DNA from 3 places in the Paenibacillus sp. BR2-3 genome. Region 3 is predicted to be linked to each of the others. Evidence: a T-box and tRNA genes for the amino acid it is inferred to sense, from the RefSeq annotation. Region 3 holds a T-box; the other regions hold tRNA genes.

Region 1 (6,605 bases), 790 kb from region 3:
TTCCGATTTCAAAATGTATGCCGGAGGCTTGGGTATTCTGGCAGGGGACTACATCAAGGGCGCCAAGGACATTAACGCCCCCATTATCCCCATCGGTCTGAAGTGGAAGCAAGGCTACACGGATCAAAAAATTGACGCAAACGGCAATCCATACGACTCCTATCACAACTATGTTTATGATTTCCTTGAAGATACAGGGGTAAAGGTTACGGTAAAAGTCAGAAAAACCGATGTGGTCTGTAAAGTATGGAAAACCGATCACTTCGGCAACAACCCGCTTTATTTACTGGATACAGACATTCCTGAGAATAGCGACGCCTGGATTACCGGACAGCTGTACGGATGGTTCGGCGAGGAACGAATTGCCCAGGAAATTGTGCTTGGAATCGGCGGCGTGAAAGCTATGCGTGCCTTGGACATCCCCATTGACGTATATCACTTCAACGAGGGGCATGCTGCTCTGGCGGCCACTGAACTGATTCGTGAAAAAATGTCCGGGGGCAGTACCTTTGAGGAAGCATGGAAAGCGACACGGGGAGAAGTCGTATTTACCACCCACACCCCGATTAAGGAAGGCAATGAAACCCACCCGCTGGACCGGTTGGAATATATGAGCGCATTTAACGGCCTCTCCCGCGAGCAAATGGAGCGGATCGGGGGGGAGCCGTTCAATATGACCGTAGCCGGACTTCGTCTGTCCCGAATCTCCAACGGTGTTGCCCAGCTGCATGCCGAGACCTCCAATAAAATGTGGAAGGAAGTAGCCGGCAGATCACCAATCATCGGAATTACCAATGCCATTCATACGCCTACCTGGGTAGATGAACGTATCACTCATGCGTTAGAAGAGGACGGCGATCTATGGGCGGCTCATACAGAGATCAAAGGCGAACTAATTCAATTCATTGAGGAGCGTTCGGGCATCTCCTTAAATCCCGATAATCTCCTCATTGGGTTCTCCCGCAGAGCTGCACCCTACAAGCGAAGCGACCTGCTGTTCTCGCAGCCGGAAATTATCGAGCCGTATCTGGAAAGCGGAAAGGTACAGATCGTTTTCTCCGGCAAGGCTCATCCTCTTGATGATAACGGGAAGAAAATCGTTAGCAATCTGGTGTCCATGATGAAGAAATATCCGAAGAGCGTCGTCTTCCTGGAAAATTACGATATGACGATTGGCGCACAGCTGACCCGGGGCTCCGATATTTGGCTGAATAATCCGCGCCGGCCGCTGGAAGCCAGCGGTACCTCCGGCATGAAGGCAGCCATGAACGGTGTACTTAACTGCTCCATACTGGATGGATGGTGGCCGGAAGCCTGCATGGACGGCGAGAATGGCTGGCAGATCGGGGACGGCTTTGAAACCACGGATTTCGGGGAATTGGACCGTCATGACAGTGATGCGCTGTACGATACGCTCCTGAACCGTGTACTGCCAACCTACTACGAGGACCGCGGCAAGTGGGTCGAAATGATGAAAAAGAGTATCGAGACCACCCGCACCGAGTTCGCTACCAAGCGTATGCTTGAAGAATATTACAATAGAATGTATATCAAGGCATAATTAAAAAGTTTTCCCTATCCCATCCGCCCCTTCGGATGGGATTTTTTATACCTAAATATCGCTTATTTAAAATTATTATAAAAAAGGATTGCATATTTTCCGGGAATTGATAAGAGTTCCAATTCTAACAATCTTACAACTAGCTGGGGCGCTCCTGTAGGCGACAACCAAAACTCGATGACAGCCGGTTCCCGGGGCCCGACTTTAATTCAAGATGTCCACCTTCTTGAGAAATTAGCGCACTTTAACAGGGAGCGTGTGCCGGAGCGTGTCGTACATGCCAAAGGTGCCGGAGCCCATGGATATTTTGAGGTTACCAATGATTTGTCCCAATATACAAAAGCAAGCTTTTTATCCGAAGTAGGCAAACGTACGCCGATGTTCATCCGTTTCTCCACCGTTGCCGGTGAGCTGGGTTCTGCCGATACGGTGCGTGACCCGTGCGGCTTTGCCGTAAAGTTCTACACAGAAGAAGGAAATTATGATCTAGTCGGGAATAACACACCTGTCTTTTTCATCCGTGATGCCATTAAATTTCCTGACTTTATCCATACACAGAAACGCCATCCGCAGACACACCTGAAAAACCCCAATGCCGTGTGGGATTTCTGGTCATTATCTCCTGAATCTCTGCACCAGGTAAGCATTCTGATGTCGGATCGCGGAATTCCGGCTACACTCCGACATATGCACGGCTTCGGAAGCCACACGTTCAAATGGGTAAATGCGGAGGGTGCCGCTGTCTGGGTGAAATATCATTTCAAAACGGAACAGGGCGTTCAGAATATGGACGTGAATCTTGCAGCCAAAATAGCCGGTGAGAACCCGGATTATCATACAGAGGATTTGTTCAACGCGATTGACAAAGGAGACTTCCCGGCTTGGAGATTGCATGTGCAAATTATGCCGATCGAGGACGCGAACACCTACCGTTTCGACCCATTCGATGTTACAAAGGTGTGGTCACAGAATGATTATCCGTTGATTGAAGTTGGACGCATGGTGCTCGACCGTAATCCTGAGAACTATTTTGCCGAGGTTGAGCAGGCTACCTTCTCCCCCGGTTCGTTCGTGCCCGGAATTGAGGCTTCTCCGGATAAAATGCTGCAGGGCCGCTTGTTTGCCTACTCCGATGCACACCGCTACCGTGTGGGTGCCAATCATAACAATCTGCCGATTAACCGTCCGAAAGCGGACGTGAACAACTATCAGCGTGACGGTGCCATGACCAGCGGTACCAATGGAGGCAGTTCTGTCTACTACGAGCCTAACAGCTACGGCGGTCCGAAAGAGTCTCCGCAACATAAACCTGTTCCTTTCGAGGTATCCGGCCTCGCGGAGAGTGTTGCCTATGACCATAATGATCATTACACACAGCCCGGAGATTTATACCGGCTGCTGAGCGAAGAGGAACGTACCCGTCTCGTGCAAAATATCGTTGGTGCCATGGCTCCAGTCGAGCGGGACGAAATCAAAATCCGCCAAATCGGGCATTTCTACAAAGCCGATCCGGAATTCGGCCAGCGCATCGCCGCAGGGTTGGGTCTGCCTTTGCCGCAGGGCGTTTAAGACAACAGAAGTACTATGTGACTTGTTGAAGCCTCAGACCTCGGGTCTGAGGCTTTTTTTGACCCCATAAGCATTTACGGTTGTGATTAAATAAACACGAATAGAGCCCAGTGGAATGCCAATTTGATTAAAGACAACATCGCCGAAGAAGTATCCAGACTGAAGCAGCAGCCCGGTGGTAACCTTTGATTTACGGCAGCGGCGAGCTTGTACACACGCTAATGCAGCACGGCCTCATCGATGAATACAACCTCATCCTCCATCCTGTTGTGCTGGGGAGCGGTAAACGTCTCTTCAGAGAAGGCGATAAGGCCGCTCTTGCACTTGTTGAAACCAAGACGACCCCATCGGGAGTCATTATACTTACCTACCAGCCTGAGAAAAAATAATCCTGACGTAGAGATAGTACCTATTTTGAACACAAAAAAGCAGTCTAAACATTGAGCATGTTAAAACTGCTTTTTTTATTCAGAGATATCATTATTTCAGCTTTATTCCGTCAGCCAGCTTTTCAACTGATTTTTGGATGCGGCTTTGTCTTGTTTCCGGTCTCTTAGATCCTTCAATCCAATCGACATATGCTTTTTTATGGGAATAAGCCATGTTGTTGTAGTTCGCTTCAGCCTTCTCATTCGTATTCAATACAGCGAGGAAATCATCGGAAGCCTCCACTTCGCGCTTCTCGTGATCCTGTTCCATCGTAACCTTAACCTTATCTCCATTAGTGGCTCGGGCCAGATCTCTAAGTGCTTTGTTCACTACCATATAATGCTTCCCATCCCCGTGCGGCATAAGCGTTCCTTTATAGGGGATGCCATTAACCGTCCCTTTAACTTGAACCCGAGCTCTTGAGCCGAATGATTTCTCAACATCAAAAGGCACGGTCAGGTACGTCCAGCTTCCGCTTATGTCCGGTTTTACTAACTTGGCTTCGAATTCGTGCATATGGATCTCCTTTCTACTGTAATTGACAGTCAGAGGTTGAATTCCATTTTATCGCAAAGATAAGCTCTACACAAAAAAACACCTGCCTCCACCAGCAAGTGTACTGTTCATCACGGATTTCTCTCACTAATGAAAAGGAGCCGCGATAATTCGCAGCTCTCTGTCTAAGTTAAGGTAAGCGGGTGATGGGAATCGAACCCACGCTATTAGCTTGGAAGGCTAAAGTTCTACCATTGAACTACACCCGCAAATATGTAAAATCGGGACGACACGATTTGAACATGCGACCCCCTGGTCCCAAACCAGGTGCTCTACCAAGCTGAGCTACGTCCCGACAGTATAAAGTTGTTGAAAATATAAATGGCGCGCCCTGAGAGATTCGAACTCCCGACCTTTTGATTCGTAGTCAAACGCTCTATCCAGCTGAGCTAAGGGCGCAAAATTGATATGGAGCGGACGACGGGAATCGAACCCGCGACCCTCGCCTTGGCAAGGCGATGCTCTACCGCTGAGCCACGTCCGCAAAATATGGTGCGCGTGAAGGGACTTGAACCCCCACGTCGTGAAACGCCAGATCCTAAGTCTGGTGCGTCTGCCATTCCGCCACACGCGCATGTTACTAATAAATAAAAGTGAGCCATGAAGGACTCGAACCTTCGACACCCTGATTAAAAGTCAGGTGCTCTACCAACTGAGCTAATGGCTCTCATTGCTAAACTTCACTTTTCGGGGTGAAATGGCTGGGGATATAGGATTTGAACCTATGCATGACGGAGTCAAAGTCCGTTGCCTTACCGCTTGGCTAATCCCCAACAATAATTAACTAAATGGCGGAACCGACGGGATACTCTTCACTTCGTTACGAGATTGCGAAGTCTCCCTACCGAAGCTCATGCTTCAACGAACCCAACTTTTGGATTCTCATCCCTGAAGATAAATAGATGGCGGAACCGACGGGATTCGAACCCGCGATCTCCTGCGTGACAGGCAGGCATGTTAGGCCAACTACACCACGGTTCCAAAGACATAATGCATAAGTGTAAATTGGTTGCGGGGGCAGGATTTGAACCTGCGGCCTTCGGGTTATGAGCCCGACGAGCTACCGGGCTGCTCCACCCCGCGTCAGTAATAAGTATGCCGGATACCGATGGGCTTAAGCCCTGATCCTTTGATGACAAGCAAATGTGTTAAATCCACTATACCACATTATCCAAAGAAAATATTACATAAGGATAAATTGGTTGCGGGGGCAGGATTTGAACCTGCGGCCTTCGGGTTATGAGCCCGACGAGCTACCGGGCTGCTCCACCCCGCGTCAGAAAAAGTATTATTATCCCTGTGGGGCCCCCGAAAAGTACTCGGAACCCGCTGCGAAGCATTTGCTTCACTTTTTGGGGATTTTTTATGGTGGAGGCTGAGGGGATCGAACCCCCGACCCTCTGCTTGTAAGGCAGATGCTCTCCCAGCTGAGCTAAGCCTCCATGATATGACCCGTATGGGATTCGAACCCATGTTACCTCCGTGAAAGGGAGGTGTCTTAACCCCTTGACCAACGGGCCAAACTGTTATCTTTATGAAGCTCATGCTCCAACGAACCACTGAGGGTTCTCATCCCTTACGGGAAGTAACTGCAACGGAGAGAGAGGGATTCGAACCCTCGAGACGCTTGTGGCGCCTACACGATTTCCAATCGTGCTCCTTCGGCCAAACTCGGACACCTCTCCATAATGGCTCCCCGAACAGGACTCGAACCTGTGACAACTCGATTAACAGTCGAGTGCTCTACCAACTGAGCTATCAGGGAATATGGTGGGCCCTAGTGGACTCGAACCACCGACCTCACCCTTATCAGGGGTGCGCTCTAACCAGCTGAGCTAAGGGCCCTACTATCGTATGTAAATGTTATGAGCAAAAAAAATACCACAGTTACTGTGGTGATCCGCTTGGCAACGTCCTACTCTCCCAGGACCCTTCGGTCCAAGTACCATCGGCGCTGGAGGTCTTAACGGTCGTGTTCGGGATGGGTACGCGTGGAACCCCTCCGCTATCGCCACCAAACGGCATTTACAGCGTAAATGTTCAGGCTTGAGTCGCCTGAAAACTGAATCCGAAACGAATCTGCGTGATAGATATTGGATAAGCCCTCGACCGATTAGTATTGGTCAGCTCCATGCATTGCTGCACTTCCACCTCCAACCTATCTACCTCGTCGTCTTCAAGGGGTCTTACGTATTGGGAAATCTCATCTTGAGGGGGGCTTCACGCTTAGATGCTTTCAGCGCTTATCCCGTCCGTACGTAGCTACTCAGCCATGCTCCTGGCGGAACAACTGATGCACCAGCGGTACGTCCATCCCGGTCCTCTCGTACTAAGGACAGCTCCTCTCAAATTTCCTGCGCCCACGACAGATAGGGACCGAACTGTCTCACGACGTTCTGAACCCAGCTCGCGTACCGCTTTAATGGGCGAACAGCCCAACCCTTGGGACCTACTTCAGCCCCAGGATGCGATGAGCCGACATCGAGGTGCC
Region 2 (6,605 bases), 2.2 Mb from region 3:
TGCCCGTACCGCAAACCGACACAGGTAGGCGAGAAGAGAATTCTAAGGCGCGCGGAAGAACTCTCGTTAAGGAACTCGGCAAAATGACCCCGTAACTTCGGGAGAAGGGGTGCCCCGGTAGTGTGAATAGCACGAGGGGGCCGCAGTGAAAAGGCCCAAGCGACTGTTTAGCAAAAACACAGGTCTGTGCGAAGCCGCAAGGCGAAGTATACGGGCTGACGCCTGCCCGGTGCTGGAAGGTTAAGGGGAGCGGTTAGGAGCAATCCGAAGCTGTGAACCGAAGCCCCAGTAAACGGCGGCCGTAACTATAACGGTCCTAAGGTAGCGAAATTCCTTGTCAGGTAAATTCTGACCCGCACGAATGGCGTAACGACTTGGGCGCTGTCTCAACGAGAGATCCGGTGAAATTTTAATACCTGTGAAGATGCAGGTTACCCGCGACAAGACGGAAAGACCCCATGGAGCTTTACTGCAGCTTGATATTGAATTTGGGTACGATCTGTACAGGATAGGTGGGAGCCAGGGAAGCAGGAGCGCAAGCTTCTGCAGAGGCGACGTTGGGATACCACCCTGATCGTATCTAGGTTCTAACCTGGTACCCTAATCGGGTACGGGGACCGTGTCAGGCGGGCAGTTTGACTGGGGCGGTCGCCTCCTAAAGAGTAACGGAGGCGTTCCAAGGTTCCCTCAGAATGGTTGGAAATCATTCGAAGAGTGCAAAGGCATAAGGGAGCTTGACTGCGAGACCAACAAGTCGAGCAGGGACGAAAGTCGGACTTAGTGATCCGGTGGTACCGCATGGAAGGGCCATCGCTCAACGGATAAAAGCTACCCTGGGGATAACAGGCTTATCTCCCCCAAGAGTCCACATCGACGGGGAGGTTTGGCACCTCGATGTCGGCTCATCGCATCCTGGGGCTGAAGTAGGTCCCAAGGGTTGGGCTGTTCGCCCATTAAAGCGGTACGCGAGCTGGGTTCAGAACGTCGTGAGACAGTTCGGTCCCTATCTGTCGTGGGCGCAGGAAATTTGAGAGGAGCTGTCCTTAGTACGAGAGGACCGGGATGGACGTACCGCTGGTGCATCAGTTGTTCCGCCAGGAGCATGGCTGAGTAGCTACGTACGGACGGGATAAGCGCTGAAAGCATCTAAGCGTGAAGCCCCCCTCAAGATGAGATTTCCCAAGTCAGTAAGACCCCTTGAAGACGACGAGGTAGATAGGTTGGAGGTGGAAGTGCAGCAATGCATGGAGCTGACCAATACTAATCGGTCGAGGGCTTATCCAATATTTAATTCGCAGATTCGTTTCGGATTCAGTTTTCAGGGAGTCAAATTCCTGAAGTAGCTATAAGCTGCATGTCTTTTCTAGTGTTGGTTATTTTCCTGGAGAAATTCGGGGAGTGATACGACCGGAAAAAACCTGTTTGGTGGCGATAGCGGAGGGGTTCCACGCGTACCCATCCCGAACACGACCGTTAAGACCTCCAGCGCCGATGGTACTTGGACCGAAGGGTCCTGGGAGAGTAGGACGTTGCCAAGCGGATATTCCCTGATAGCTCAGTTGGTAGAGCACTCGACTGTTAATCGAGTTGTCACAGGTTCGAGTCCTGTTCGGGGAGCCATGCTCTCATAGCTCAGTAGGTAGAGTGCATCCATGGTAAGGATGAGGTCACCGGTTCGAATCCGGTTGAGAGCTCCACAGATTTACAGCGGCCCGTTGGTCAAGGGGTTAAGACACCTCCCTTTCACGGAGGTAACATGGGTTCGAATCCCATACGGGTCACCATATTTTACTTATCATCACCCCTTGAGGGTCACCATACATATGGAGGCTTAGCTCAGCTGGGAGAGCATCTGCCTTACAAGCAGAGGGTCGGGGGTTCGATCCCCTCAGCCTCCACCATAATCGTTCACATGTTTTAAGATGATTGTGGGGAATATAAAGGTATCCATCAATGGGGATTAGCCAAGTGGTAAGGCAACGGACTTTGACTCCGTCATTCATAGGTTCGAATCCTATATCCCCAGCCACTTCACCCCAAATAGTGAAGTTAAGTTGCGAAGGTATTTCGGAGTACTTTTCGGGGGCCCCTTATATGAGAGCCATTAGCTCAGTTGGTAGAGCACCTGACTTTTAATCAGGGTGTCGAAGGTTCGAGTCCTTCATGGCTCACTTTATTTTGTATCATGCGCGTATGGCGGAATTGGCAGACGCACCAGACTTAGGATCTGGCGTTTCACGACGTGGGGGTTCAAGTCCCTCTACGCGCACCATTTTATTTGCGGACGTGGCTCAGCGGTAGAGCATCGCCTTGCCAAGGCGAGGGTCGCGGGTTCGATTCCCGTCGTCCGCTCCATAAGTTTATTAGCGCCCTTAGCTCAGCTGGATAGAGCGTTTGACTACGAATCAAAAGGTCGGGAGTTCGAATCTCTCAGGGCGCGCCATTTATATTTTCAACAACTTTATACTGTCGGGACGTAGCTCAGCTTGGTAGAGCACCTGGTTTGGGACCAGGGGGTCGCATGTTCAAATCGTGTCGTCCCGATTTTAAATCTTTGCGGGTGTAGTTCAATGGTAGAACTTTAGCCTTCCAAGCTAATAGCGTGGGTTCGATTCCCATCACCCGCTCCATAATTTTATAATGTTTCGGGACGTAGCTCAGCTTGGTAGAGCACCTGGTTTGGGACCAGGGGGTCGCATGTTCAAATCGTGTCGTCCCGATATTACAACTTATTGTTGTCATCTAACTCTTACTTCGGTAAGAGTTTTTTGTTATATGTTCAAAGAAACAAAATTTATAAAGTGATTTCCGGTGGTATGCCAATTCGGGAATAATAAATCTCTAAAGATTCACCCGGTTCAGGGTACGAATTGGCCAAGAGCAGTTTCACAGCAAATGAATTTGCTTGGCGCTCCAATTTGCCGGGACAAAAGTAAGAGCTCTCCTCAAGGAAAAAACGATTGATGCCCTTATGCAGACGATCATGCCCCAATTCATGTGCACAGACAAAACGCTGCCACTCTAAAGGAAGCTCATTATGAATGACGATAAATCTTCTTCTTAATTTCCGGTAATACAATCCCTTAGTACCCTCACCCAGATTCATAAAACGGATGTGAATGCCGAGTGCTCTGGAAAGCTCGAAAGGGCAGTTGGTTTTATATTTTTTTATCAGATTACAGATCAATTCATCCATCGTTTTCACCTGCAGCATCTTTATTGTATTGGTAGAACCCTATTTACCTGGCTTGGGATCGTTCTTGGACTTATTTCTTTTGTTCATATGTTTGGCTTCCCAAAATAGCCCTGTCAGCACGTCCTTGATCCGTTGTTTATCCTCCTTATTGAGTGGAATACCGTCAAACATTAATTCTCCGTCATCCTCCAGCATTTTGCGAAAATCCCGTTTATCCTTCCCCGTAGCCCACTCAGGAATAACCGGCTCAGAAACGGGCACAGTCTCCTGTAAGTATCCAGCTTGATCCATAAGCACTTCATATGGAACATCCGTAGCCTCAGCAATCTTACGTAGGGTTGCAGGCTTCGGAATTCCCCTCAGTCCGTTCTCGATCCGCGAAATTTGTGATCCGCTTATACCGGCTGCTGCGGCCAACTGGTTGATCGTCAGTCCCTTTTCCTCGCGAAGCTTTTTCAGGTATATCCCAAATGATTCGTCCATCTCTCAACACTCCTTATCCACTGTCTACCTTTTGTTAATAATATAAGCCATTATTGCCAAGAGGTAAACAAAAAAGAGAAATATAATGCCAAAAGGCAAGATAATTCGGGCATTATAGCTAATAACCGCCTAAAACAGATCAATATGAGGTTTTACGGTATACGGAAAAAAGTGGTATATTGCTATAAAAGGGGAACGGAATACGAACAAGAAGAATTTTAACATATCATGCCGTATTTAGCTGCAAAAATAATATCATAATATTTCAAGCATAAGGAGTGATATACCTATGAATATCAGTGTTACCTGAGTTGGATCGCCGCCGAGGGAAATCGCCACCACAGAGGCATGAATGTCCCGACTATTATTTCGGTATTGGATAAGTCGGCATTTTATCGAAGTGAAAGATGTTTAAGAGAAGGGAGCTGGGGACATGGACACGGAACGTATAGCCGATATTGAAAGATTGCTGCCACTTGCGGAAAAGTATGGACTTGCAGTACTGCTTGTGTTTATCTTGCTATTTGTCGTAATCATTCAGTGGAGGGCGGTGATGAAGGGTGAATTGGTGCCGCGAGAGATGCTGGATCGTGCAGAGGAGGATCGGGATCGGCTACAGGCAATTCTCGACAAAGAGCGCTCTGAGTTCATGCAGCCGTCACTGGACGTACTAAAGAAACTGAAGACCGATGATCCTACGCAGTAGCTCACCAGCTAATCATTCGATCTAAACATATGAGAATCGCCAAATAATGCATAATGATGGTGTGAAATATGTATGAACGCTGCATTTACATGGCTATTTTTGTGTGGATGCTGCGCCTTCAACCTCTGGATAGCGGCCTATTGCCAGCTCTTTGGGCTGGCTTTTACGTTATTCCCCGGTATCATAAACCTTACATAAACGTCTAACTTATAAGCCATTATAATCTTAGGTCTATATAAATAATAACAACTGCATAAATAGTCGAAATGGTGTATAATCTTAAAGTGCTCTGTCGCTTTACAGTGCAATAAAGTTGAGGATTTTCGATTTGTTTTATTGTATGATATGAGGAAAGCTTTAAATAGACAATGTTAAGACATTGATCCGGAAGAGGATGGGGGGAGCAGCATGACCGAACTTACGACTACCGCTAGCAAAAGCAACTCTAACAATCTGCTGCGGCGGGACGTACGGTTCTTGGGGAATATCTTGGGCGAGGTCTTGGTTCACCAAGGCGGCAACGAACTGCTTGAAATCGTGGAAAAAATCCGCGAAACCAGCAAATCGCTGCGCTCATTGTTTTTGCCTGAACTGCACAGTGAATTTAAAGAGTTGATCAATTCTCTGGATCCGGATAACCGGCACCAGGTTATACGGGCGTTCGCCATTTATTTTCAATTGGTGAATATTGCCGAACAAAATCACCGAATCCGCAGGAAACGGGATTATGAACGTTCAGCTGGAGAAACGGTTCAGCCAGGATCTATAGAGCGCGCGATTCAAGAGCTTCGGGAACGTGATTTCTCGCATGAGGAGGTCCGGGAGATTATCAAAGGACTGTCACTTGAGCTAGTGATGACGGCCCATCCGACGGAAGCGATGCGACGGGCTATTCTGGATATTCATAAGCGGATATCTGATGATGTCATGGGTCTTGATAACCCTACCTTAACTTTCCGGGAACGTGAGCAGCTGCGCGAGAAGCTTCTTAATGAAGTAATAACTTTATGGCAGACGGATGAACTTCGTGATCGTAAACCAACGGTACTCGATGAGGTGCGTAATGGGATGTACTATTTCCATGAGACCATTTTTCACGTGTTGCCGGACGTTTATCAGGAACTTGAGCGTTGTTTGAGCAAATACTATCCGGGCCAGAATTGGCATGTTCCAACCTACCTCCGTTTTGGTTCGTGGATTGGTGGCGACCGTGACGGTAATCCGTCCGTGACCTCATCGGTCACTCTGCAGACTCTACAGATGCAGCGCAAGCTGGCCATACGGGAATATCAGCGGATCATGAGAGAGCTTATGCGCTACCTCAGCTTCAGTACAAGCATCATCGAGGTCACTCCTGAGCTTGCTGAATCTATCGAGCAGGATCGGGGCATTATCAATCTGAATCGGGTCGACACTTGGCGTAATGATCATGAGCCTTACCGGATCAAGCTGAGCTATATGATCTCCAAAACTCAAAACGTTCTGGATGACGAGAAAAAAGGGACACCGGAGCGCTATTCCTCACCTGAAGAATTTATTCATGATTTGAATGTTATCGACCGCAGTCTGCGCTTCCACTATGCCGACTATGTCGCTGACACCTATATTAAAAAGCTTATCCGCCAAGTGGAGTTGTTCGGATTCCATACGGCTACACTCGATATCCGCCAGCATAGTCAGGAACATGAAAATGCGATGACGGAAATTCTGGCAAAGATGAACATCACTGAGGATTACTCTACATTGCCGGAAGAGGACAAGATCAAGCTTCTCGAGGGTCTGCTTAATGATCCGCGTCCGTTGACCTCACCTTACCAGGTTTATTCGGATAGCACCGAGGAATGCCTTGAGGTATACCGAACCGTGTTCAAGGCTCAGGATGAATACGGCAAACAATGTATTACCAGCTACTTAATTAGTATGTCAGAGGCCGCAAGCGATATTCTTGAGGTTATGGTATTCGCCAAAGAAGTAGGATTGTTCCGCAAGGATAAAGACGGCACTGTCGTATGTACGCTGCAAGCTGTCCCGCTGTTTGAGACCATTGAGGATCTGCATGAAGCTCCGGAAATCATGAACACGCTGCTTAGCATGCCAATCTATCGTCAAGCTGTAACAGCAATGAATGATATGCAGGAGATCATGCTTGGTTACTCCGACAGTAATAAAGATGGCGGCGTAGTTACTGCGAACTGGGAGCTTCGTGTCGCCTTGAAGCAA
Region 3 (6,605 bases):
GATGTTTGGGGGACTGCCGCAATGACAGAGAATAACGATGTGGAGAAGAATTCCACGGTTCAAGATACGGGTGAGCAGTGGATTCAGGAGCTGCTCAGCCTCGGCAAAGAAGAAAAAATGACACCGAAGCAACTCTCGATTTTGCAGGCGGCGATTGAGGTATTTTCCGATAAGGGATATTCGGCTGCCGCTACCAGTGAAATTGCCCAAAAGGCTGGCGTGGCGGAAGGAACGATTTTCCGGTATTACAAGACCAAGAAGGACCTGCTGCTGTCTATTGTAGACCCTGCGATGAGCCGGATGATCGCCCCTTTTGTGATCAAGAACTTTAACGGCGTCCTGGATTTGCCTTTCGGCAGTTATGACGAATTTCTGCGGGCATTTATTATAAACCGGCTGGAGTTCGCCCGCAAGAACTTTAAAATCATCAAAATACTGATTCAGGAAATCCCCTTCCAGCCTGCGCTCAGGGAACAATTCATCGAACATATTACTAGCAAGGTGCTGGAACGTATAGAATCCATTGTGGAGCACTTCAAGCAAAAGGGAGATCTTATTGAGGTCCCGACACCTGCCATCATACGGTTCTCAGTCTCTGCAGTCGTTGGTTTTCTGCTGGCCCGGCTGCTGCTGATGCCTGATCAAGAATGGAATGACGAGGAAGAAATTGAGCTGACCATCAAGTTTATTATGCACGGCGTAAGTGCGGTTGAGGCACAGAAGGGACCATACTATGGGCTTTAGTGTGTCTGAACGGGTCATCAAGCTGCTCTGCGGGAAGTCCGCTTTTGAAGAGGGACAAGCATACTACCGTTCCGGAAAAGTGGATTTGATCTATGAGGAGCAAAAAGATGAAGTGAATCCCGCCAATAATCCGTCTGTGTACGCAGCTGTTGTTCAGGGGAGCAGGGGCAGAAAATATAATATGAGGGTTGAAATCGATAGCGACGGCGATGTTCATGCGGACTGTTCCTGTACCGCTTATGATCACGGTGGACCTTTCTGCAAGCATATTGCCGCTGTGCTGATAAATATTGTTGACCTTGAGCATGGCCATGGGCGGACCGGGGGGGCAGCACGGAATCAGCACCTCGTCAAAAGCATGCTGGGGATGTTCGGAAACAGCCGGCTGCGGCCGAGCGGTACCGGAGCTTTTGTGGATACAAGGATGCCCCTTTGTGTGGAATTCATATGCAAGCCGCTCTCCCACCGAAATGGCAGGCATATGCTGGGAATAGAAATGAAGGTGGGCCTGAAACGCCCTTATGTTATTCACACAATAAGAGATTTTCTGGGCCGTGTACACCGCGGGGAAACCTTTGAATTCTCGAAGCATTTCATCTATGATCCAGCTCAGCACAGCTTTCAGAAGGAAGACAACGCGGTACTTCAGAAGCTCATTGAAATCTTTTTAAATGAAATCATGTACCGGGACAGCATGATCGTAAGCTCGACTTATGGAGGAAGCATGGGCGGGGACCGGCTGCTGCCTGTCCCTCCTTTTTTCTGGGAAACGCTCCTCCCCTCTCTTGCAGCTGCTCCCTCGGTTTATTTTCAGCAGGGGGATCAGCTGTTTGAAGGCATTCACTTGTCTAGTGAAGCACCGCCGCTAAGCTTTCAGTTCGATCAGGCGGAGGGGGAAGGCTACCTCTTTGAGGTTCAAGGACTGGAGAAGATTATGGTCATAGAGGACTATGGTCTTGTCGTGTCTGAAGGCAAGCTTCTGAAGCTGCCATTCCAGGAATGCAGGCGTCTTGTGGAGATGAAAACGATGCTGGAAGCTTCCCGCCAGGAAGGGATCGACATCGCGCCAGAGCAAATGGAGCCTTTTATGGACAAGGTGATTCCCGGGCTGAAAAAGCTGGGACATGTGCATATCGCTGATGCCATCGCCGATCGTATGGTTCACGGCCGGCTTAAGGCCCGGCTCTATCTGGACCGGTTAAGAGACCGGCTGCTCGCCGGACTGGAGTTTCAATATGGGGATATTGTCATAAATCCACTAGACGAAAAAGGGCAGAAGCGCGCAACAGACATTATTCTTATGCGGGACGGTGAAGGGGAGCGCAGGATTCTGGAGCTGATGGATCATGAATCCTTCGCCAAAACGGAAAGCGGATATATGATGAGCGATGAGGATGGCGAATACGATTTCCTGTACCATAGGGTTCCTCTGCTGGAACAGTTGCTTACGATCTATGCTACCTCTGCAGTGAAAGTAAGATTGTTCAGGGGAACGATGCCTCCCAAAGTCACTATGAATTGGAACGAGAAGACCGACTGGCTTGATTTCAAGTTCGATATGGGAGGTATTCCCGAGTCGGAGATTGTTATGTTACTGAAATCGCTGGAGGAGAAGCGCAGGTACTACCGGCTGCCGGACGGGGCGCTGCTGCCGCTTGAGAGCGGAGAATTCCAGGAAATCATCACTTTTATGAACGAACTGGGTATCCGGAAGGATGATATCACAGGAGCACAATTTTCTCTGCCCGTTGTCCACGGATTACATTTGACCTCAGCCCATGAGAAGAGGGATGCCGTAAAGCTTGGCAAAGGGTTCCGCAGGCTTCTGGCTAACATGCGGAATCCCGAGAATCTGGATTTCCCTGTGCCGGAAAGTCTGGTCCCTGTGCTTCGGGATTATCAGCAGTATGGATTCCAGTGGCTTAAGACACTGGCCTACTACCGATTCGGCGGTATTCTGGCCGATGATATGGGGCTTGGCAAAACGCTGCAAAGCATTGCGTTCCTGCTCTCCGAACTGCCGGGTATCCGGAACGGCGGGATTCCTGCGCTTATTGTCGCCCCCGCTTCTCTCATCTACAACTGGCATAATGAACTCAAGAAATTCGCGCCGGAGATTAAGGCGGTCATTGCGGACGGGAGCTTGACAGAGAGAAACCGGGCGCTGAAGAATGCAGCGGGAGCGGATGTAATCATTACCTCTTATCCGCTGCTCCGCAGAGATATTGAGCTATATGCCGTACACTCTTTCCACACACTCATTCTGGACGAAGCCCAGGTCATTAAGAATCATGCTACGCAAACGGCCCAAGCTGTAAAATCGCTGCAAGCCCGCTATCGTTTTGCTCTTACCGGTACGCCTGTGGAAAATGCACTGGAGGATTTGTGGTCTATCTTCGGCACAGTATTTCCTGAGCTGTTCCCGGGGAAGAAAACTTTTCACGATATGCCCCGCGAGACGATAGCCAAACGCGCGCGTCCTTTTCTGCTGCGTCGGCTTAAGAGCGATGTCTTGAAAGAGCTGCCTGATAAAATTGAATCGCTGCATGCCTCCGAGCTGCTGCCGGAGCAAAAGAAACTATATGTCGCTTATCTCGCCAAGCTGCAGAAGGAAGCGCTCAGGCATTTGAACGGAGACGATTTCCGCACCAACCGGATCAAAATTCTAGCCGGACTGACCCGCCTGCGCCAGCTCTGCTGTCATCCCTCTTTATTCGTCGAAGGGTATACCGGAAGCTCGGCCAAGTTCGAGCAGCTGCTGGAGATTATTGAGGAATGCCGCAGTTCTGGCAAAAGACTGCTCGTCTTCTCGCAATTTACAGAGATGCTGGGTCTGATTGGAAGGGAGCTGGGACTTCAGGGTGTGCCTTATTTCTACCTGGATGGACAGACGCCGGCTTCTCGGCGGGTCGAGCTATGTAATCAATTTAATGAGGGGGAACGTGACTTGTTCCTCATCTCTTTGAAGGCAGGCGGCACTGGCCTCAACCTGACAGGAGCGGACACGGTTATCCTTTATGATTTGTGGTGGAATCCCGCCGTGGAGCAGCAGGCTGCAGACCGGGCCCACCGGATCGGGCAGAAGAACGTGGTGCAGGTCATCCGGCTCGTCACTCAGGGTACCGTGGAGGACAAAATGTATGAGCTTCAGCAGAAGAAGAAAAACCTGATCGATGAGGTCATTCAGCCGGGGCAGGAAGCTCTGTCCACCTTAACTGAGCAGGATATCCGGGAGATCTTGATGATTTAATAGAATCGCCCTTTTTCGTACACCGTACTATTAATCCAATCAAATAGTAGCAAATTTCATAAATTGACATTATCAAGAACGAAGGAGGTGACTGAACATGGCTATTTATTCATTAGGACCTGTTGTAAACCTGAACCCGGATCTTACTTTCCATTCGCGATCCGTCGAGCTGCGCATCTCTAATACAACTGCCGCTAGACTCGAGCCGATCGTTGTCAATGTTTATAGCAATGTTGCCGCAGGACCTGAAGGCTCGCCTGCAGTATTGTATTTCACAACCACATTTGCTATTGCTGCAGCTGACGGTGTAGTAACTTTCAATATCCCAACAACGGTACAGAGCTTTATTATTACCGTTTCCTCTCCGGCTGCCGCTACTTTCATCAATGACATTTCAATTTACGCTGCAGGAAGAGATGCTGCCGGACTCTTGGTGCCCGACCATGCTTTCCCGTTTGGTGATTGGAATTTCGTTACTACTCCTTAAGAATCTCTTTGACGGCAATAGATGAGTGGCTTAGCTTATGACAGCTATTGCTTTCTTCGTTAAATTCGTTATACTGATAAAAATCAATATTGAATCGATGATCGGGAGAGTAATTATCGGGATCTAGTCTATTAGCGAGCCGGGAGAGTGAAAGCCGGTACAGATCCCATAATGAAGCGCACCCGTGAGATGGACTTCTGAAAGGATAGTAGGAAGCCCCGGCGGAAGGCCGTTAACCTGTAAGGTGGCTAAACTTTGCCGTTTAGCAACGAGAGTGGTACCGCGAGCGCACTGAAGCCCTCGTCTCTTTTGAGACGAGGGCTTTTTGTATTTTAAAAGGGAGGTTATCCAATGTTAAGTCAAATGATCAAGAACAGCCTCGAACAAAGCGTAAGAAGTGTATTTGACAGCTTGCTTGTGGCTTGCCCCCAAGATATCAATATTCAGATTGAGCAGCCGGTCAACCTGGAGCATGGCGATTATTCCTGCAGTATTGCTATGCAGCTTGCCAAGATTCTACGCAAACCCCCTATGGCCATTGCAGAGCTTGTAAAGGGAGAGCTTCAACTACAAGGCCTTATAGATGGGCTTATCTACCGGATAGAGGTAGCCGCCCCCGGGTTTATTAATTTGCACATCCATTGGCAGGAGTGGGCCGGACGCTCCTTCGAGCTGCCGCAAGGCTCCCGGGAAAAGGTCGTCATTGAGCATACCTCTGTCAACCCTAATAAATCGATGCATATCGGGCACCTGAGAAACTCCTGTATCGGAGATGCGCTGGTAAGAATCTTGAGAAGAACGGGATACCAGGTGGAGATCCATAACTACATAGATGACCTGGGGAATCAGCTGGCGGACACGGTGGTTGGACTATTGAATGTACCTTTTGAAGGTGAACATGTCCGCTTTGGCGATTACTGCTGGGACATTTATTCCCAGGTAAACAAGGAGTATTCACTGAACCCGGAGATGACACATAAACGCACGGAGATACTCCATGCCCTTGAAAAAGGCAGCAGCAATGAGGGCTGGCTGGGCAATCTGGCTGCTGAGCGTATCGTGAGAGAGCATGTGGAAGAAATGCGAGGTTTCGGAATTGAGCATGACCTGCTTGTATGGGAAAGCAGCATCGTAAGGGAGGGCTTCTGGTCTTCCGCTTTTCAGCTGCTGGCACAGACTCCGGTTTTTATTCAGGAGAACGAAGGCAAGCTGGCAGGCTGCTGGGTGCTTAAGCAATCCACTGTGGAGGGTGCCGAAGCGAATTCGGAAGAATATAGCATGGATAAGGTGCTGGTGCGCTCCAATGGCATTTTGACGTATACCGCCAAAGACATCGCCTATCATCTCTGGAAATTCGGATTGCTCGAAAAAGACTTCTCGTACAAGGAGTTTTCAGCAGGATTATGGACTACAGGCTTAACTGGAAGCCAACGGCCCTATGGACATGGGGATATCGTCATTAATGTGATCGACTACAGACAGGAATATCCGCAGCAGATGGTGAAGCAGGCCTTGCAAGCACTGGGGTATGCGGATCAGGCTGATAAGCTTCATCACGTAAGCTATGGCGTAGTTTCACTAAGTCCGGCTTCTGCTGCCGAGCTGGGAATGGATACCTCAGACGGCAGAGCCTCATACGCCATGTCCGGCCGCCAAGGAGTCGGCATTAAGGTGACCGAGCTGGTTCAACTCATGGAGAACTCTATTGAACATACACGTTCGGATAAAAGCGGCCTTTCCAGCCGGATCATCGCCACAGCCGCCATCCGCTATTACCTGCTGCGTTTCAATCTGGGGACTGAGATTATTTTTGATTACAGGCAGGCTACAGAAATATCCGGCAATACCGGGGTGTACTTGATGTACACCTATGCCCGTGCGAGCAGTGTTTTGAGTAAAGCCGCGTTACCGGTTGTAACGGATGCTTCCCTTCTCCCATTCCCTGCTGATCTGGAAAAAGCGGAGGCTGCGCTGCTGAGACATCTCAGCTCTTGGCAGGATACCTTATACTCGGCAAGCCAAGAGTTGACGCCGAATTCGATCTGCAACTACGCGCACACCTTGGCTGCGCTGTTCAACAACTTCTATTCCGCTTGCCCGATCCTGAAGAGTGATAAGGATTCC

The links. A T-box is a leader RNA that pairs with one kind of tRNA and senses whether it is charged. The one in region 3 lies ahead of PaeBR_RS07565 (arginine--tRNA ligase), so its partner is inferred to be a tRNA-Arg.
Region 1: it has a tRNA-Arg gene. The T-box ahead of PaeBR_RS07565 (arginine--tRNA ligase) is inferred to sense a tRNA for this amino acid. The anticodon was not compared.
Region 2: it has a tRNA-Arg gene. The T-box ahead of PaeBR_RS07565 (arginine--tRNA ligase) is inferred to sense a tRNA for this amino acid. The anticodon was not compared.

What each region holds. Positions count from the first base shown of each region.
Region 1 is NZ_CP126311.1:804,137-810,741, reverse strand. It holds gene glgP (alpha-glucan family phosphorylase) at 1-1,561, shown strand, start outside; gene katA (catalase KatA) at 1,667-3,130, shown strand; partial or broken gene PaeBR_RS03875 (dihydrofolate reductase family protein) at 3,233-3,519, shown strand; gene PaeBR_RS03870 (DUF1905 domain-containing protein) at 3,611-4,075, opposite strand; tRNA gene PaeBR_RS03865 (tRNA-Gly) at 4,253-4,323, opposite strand; tRNA gene PaeBR_RS03860 (tRNA-Pro) at 4,336-4,409, opposite strand; tRNA gene PaeBR_RS03855 (tRNA-Arg) at 4,437-4,513, opposite strand; tRNA gene PaeBR_RS03850 (tRNA-Gly) at 4,524-4,598, opposite strand; tRNA gene PaeBR_RS03845 (tRNA-Leu) at 4,605-4,688, opposite strand; tRNA gene PaeBR_RS03840 (tRNA-Lys) at 4,709-4,781, opposite strand; tRNA gene PaeBR_RS03835 (tRNA-Gln) at 4,813-4,887, opposite strand; tRNA gene PaeBR_RS03830 (tRNA-Asp) at 5,018-5,095, opposite strand; tRNA gene PaeBR_RS03825 (tRNA-Met) at 5,121-5,197, opposite strand; tRNA gene PaeBR_RS03820 (tRNA-Met) at 5,314-5,390, opposite strand; tRNA gene PaeBR_RS03815 (tRNA-Val) at 5,481-5,556, opposite strand; tRNA gene PaeBR_RS03810 (tRNA-Glu) at 5,563-5,634, opposite strand; tRNA gene PaeBR_RS03805 (tRNA-Ser) at 5,710-5,799, opposite strand; tRNA gene PaeBR_RS03800 (tRNA-Asn) at 5,804-5,879, opposite strand; tRNA gene PaeBR_RS03795 (tRNA-Ile) at 5,883-5,959, opposite strand; rRNA gene rrf (5S ribosomal RNA) at 6,017-6,133, opposite strand; rRNA gene PaeBR_RS03785 (23S ribosomal RNA) at 6,208-6,605, opposite strand, start outside.
Region 2 is NZ_CP126311.1:4,404,070-4,410,674, reverse strand. It holds rRNA gene PaeBR_RS21270 (23S ribosomal RNA) at 1-1,284, shown strand, start outside; rRNA gene rrf (5S ribosomal RNA) at 1,422-1,538, shown strand; tRNA gene PaeBR_RS21260 (tRNA-Asn) at 1,545-1,620, shown strand; tRNA gene PaeBR_RS21255 (tRNA-Thr) at 1,622-1,697, shown strand; tRNA gene PaeBR_RS21250 (tRNA-Glu) at 1,710-1,784, shown strand; tRNA gene PaeBR_RS21245 (tRNA-Val) at 1,826-1,901, shown strand; tRNA gene PaeBR_RS21240 (tRNA-Gln) at 1,955-2,029, shown strand; tRNA gene PaeBR_RS21235 (tRNA-Lys) at 2,099-2,171, shown strand; tRNA gene PaeBR_RS21230 (tRNA-Leu) at 2,188-2,272, shown strand; tRNA gene PaeBR_RS21225 (tRNA-Gly) at 2,281-2,355, shown strand; tRNA gene PaeBR_RS21220 (tRNA-Arg) at 2,367-2,443, shown strand; tRNA gene PaeBR_RS21215 (tRNA-Pro) at 2,471-2,544, shown strand; tRNA gene PaeBR_RS21210 (tRNA-Gly) at 2,557-2,630, shown strand; tRNA gene PaeBR_RS21205 (tRNA-Pro) at 2,647-2,720, shown strand; gene PaeBR_RS21200 (ImmA/IrrE family metallo-endopeptidase) at 2,795-3,196, opposite strand; gene PaeBR_RS21195 (helix-turn-helix domain-containing protein) at 3,236-3,679, opposite strand; gene PaeBR_RS21190 (hypothetical protein) at 4,113-4,385, shown strand; gene ppc (phosphoenolpyruvate carboxylase) at 4,794-6,605, shown strand, end outside.
Region 3 is NZ_CP126311.1:1,593,320-1,599,924, reverse strand. It holds gene PaeBR_RS07580 (TetR/AcrR family transcriptional regulator) at 22-744, shown strand; gene PaeBR_RS07575 (SNF2 helicase associated domain-containing protein) at 734-3,994, shown strand; gene PaeBR_RS07570 (hypothetical protein) at 4,092-4,481, shown strand; T-box leader at 4,570-4,792, shown strand; gene PaeBR_RS07565 (arginine--tRNA ligase) at 4,833-6,605, shown strand, end outside.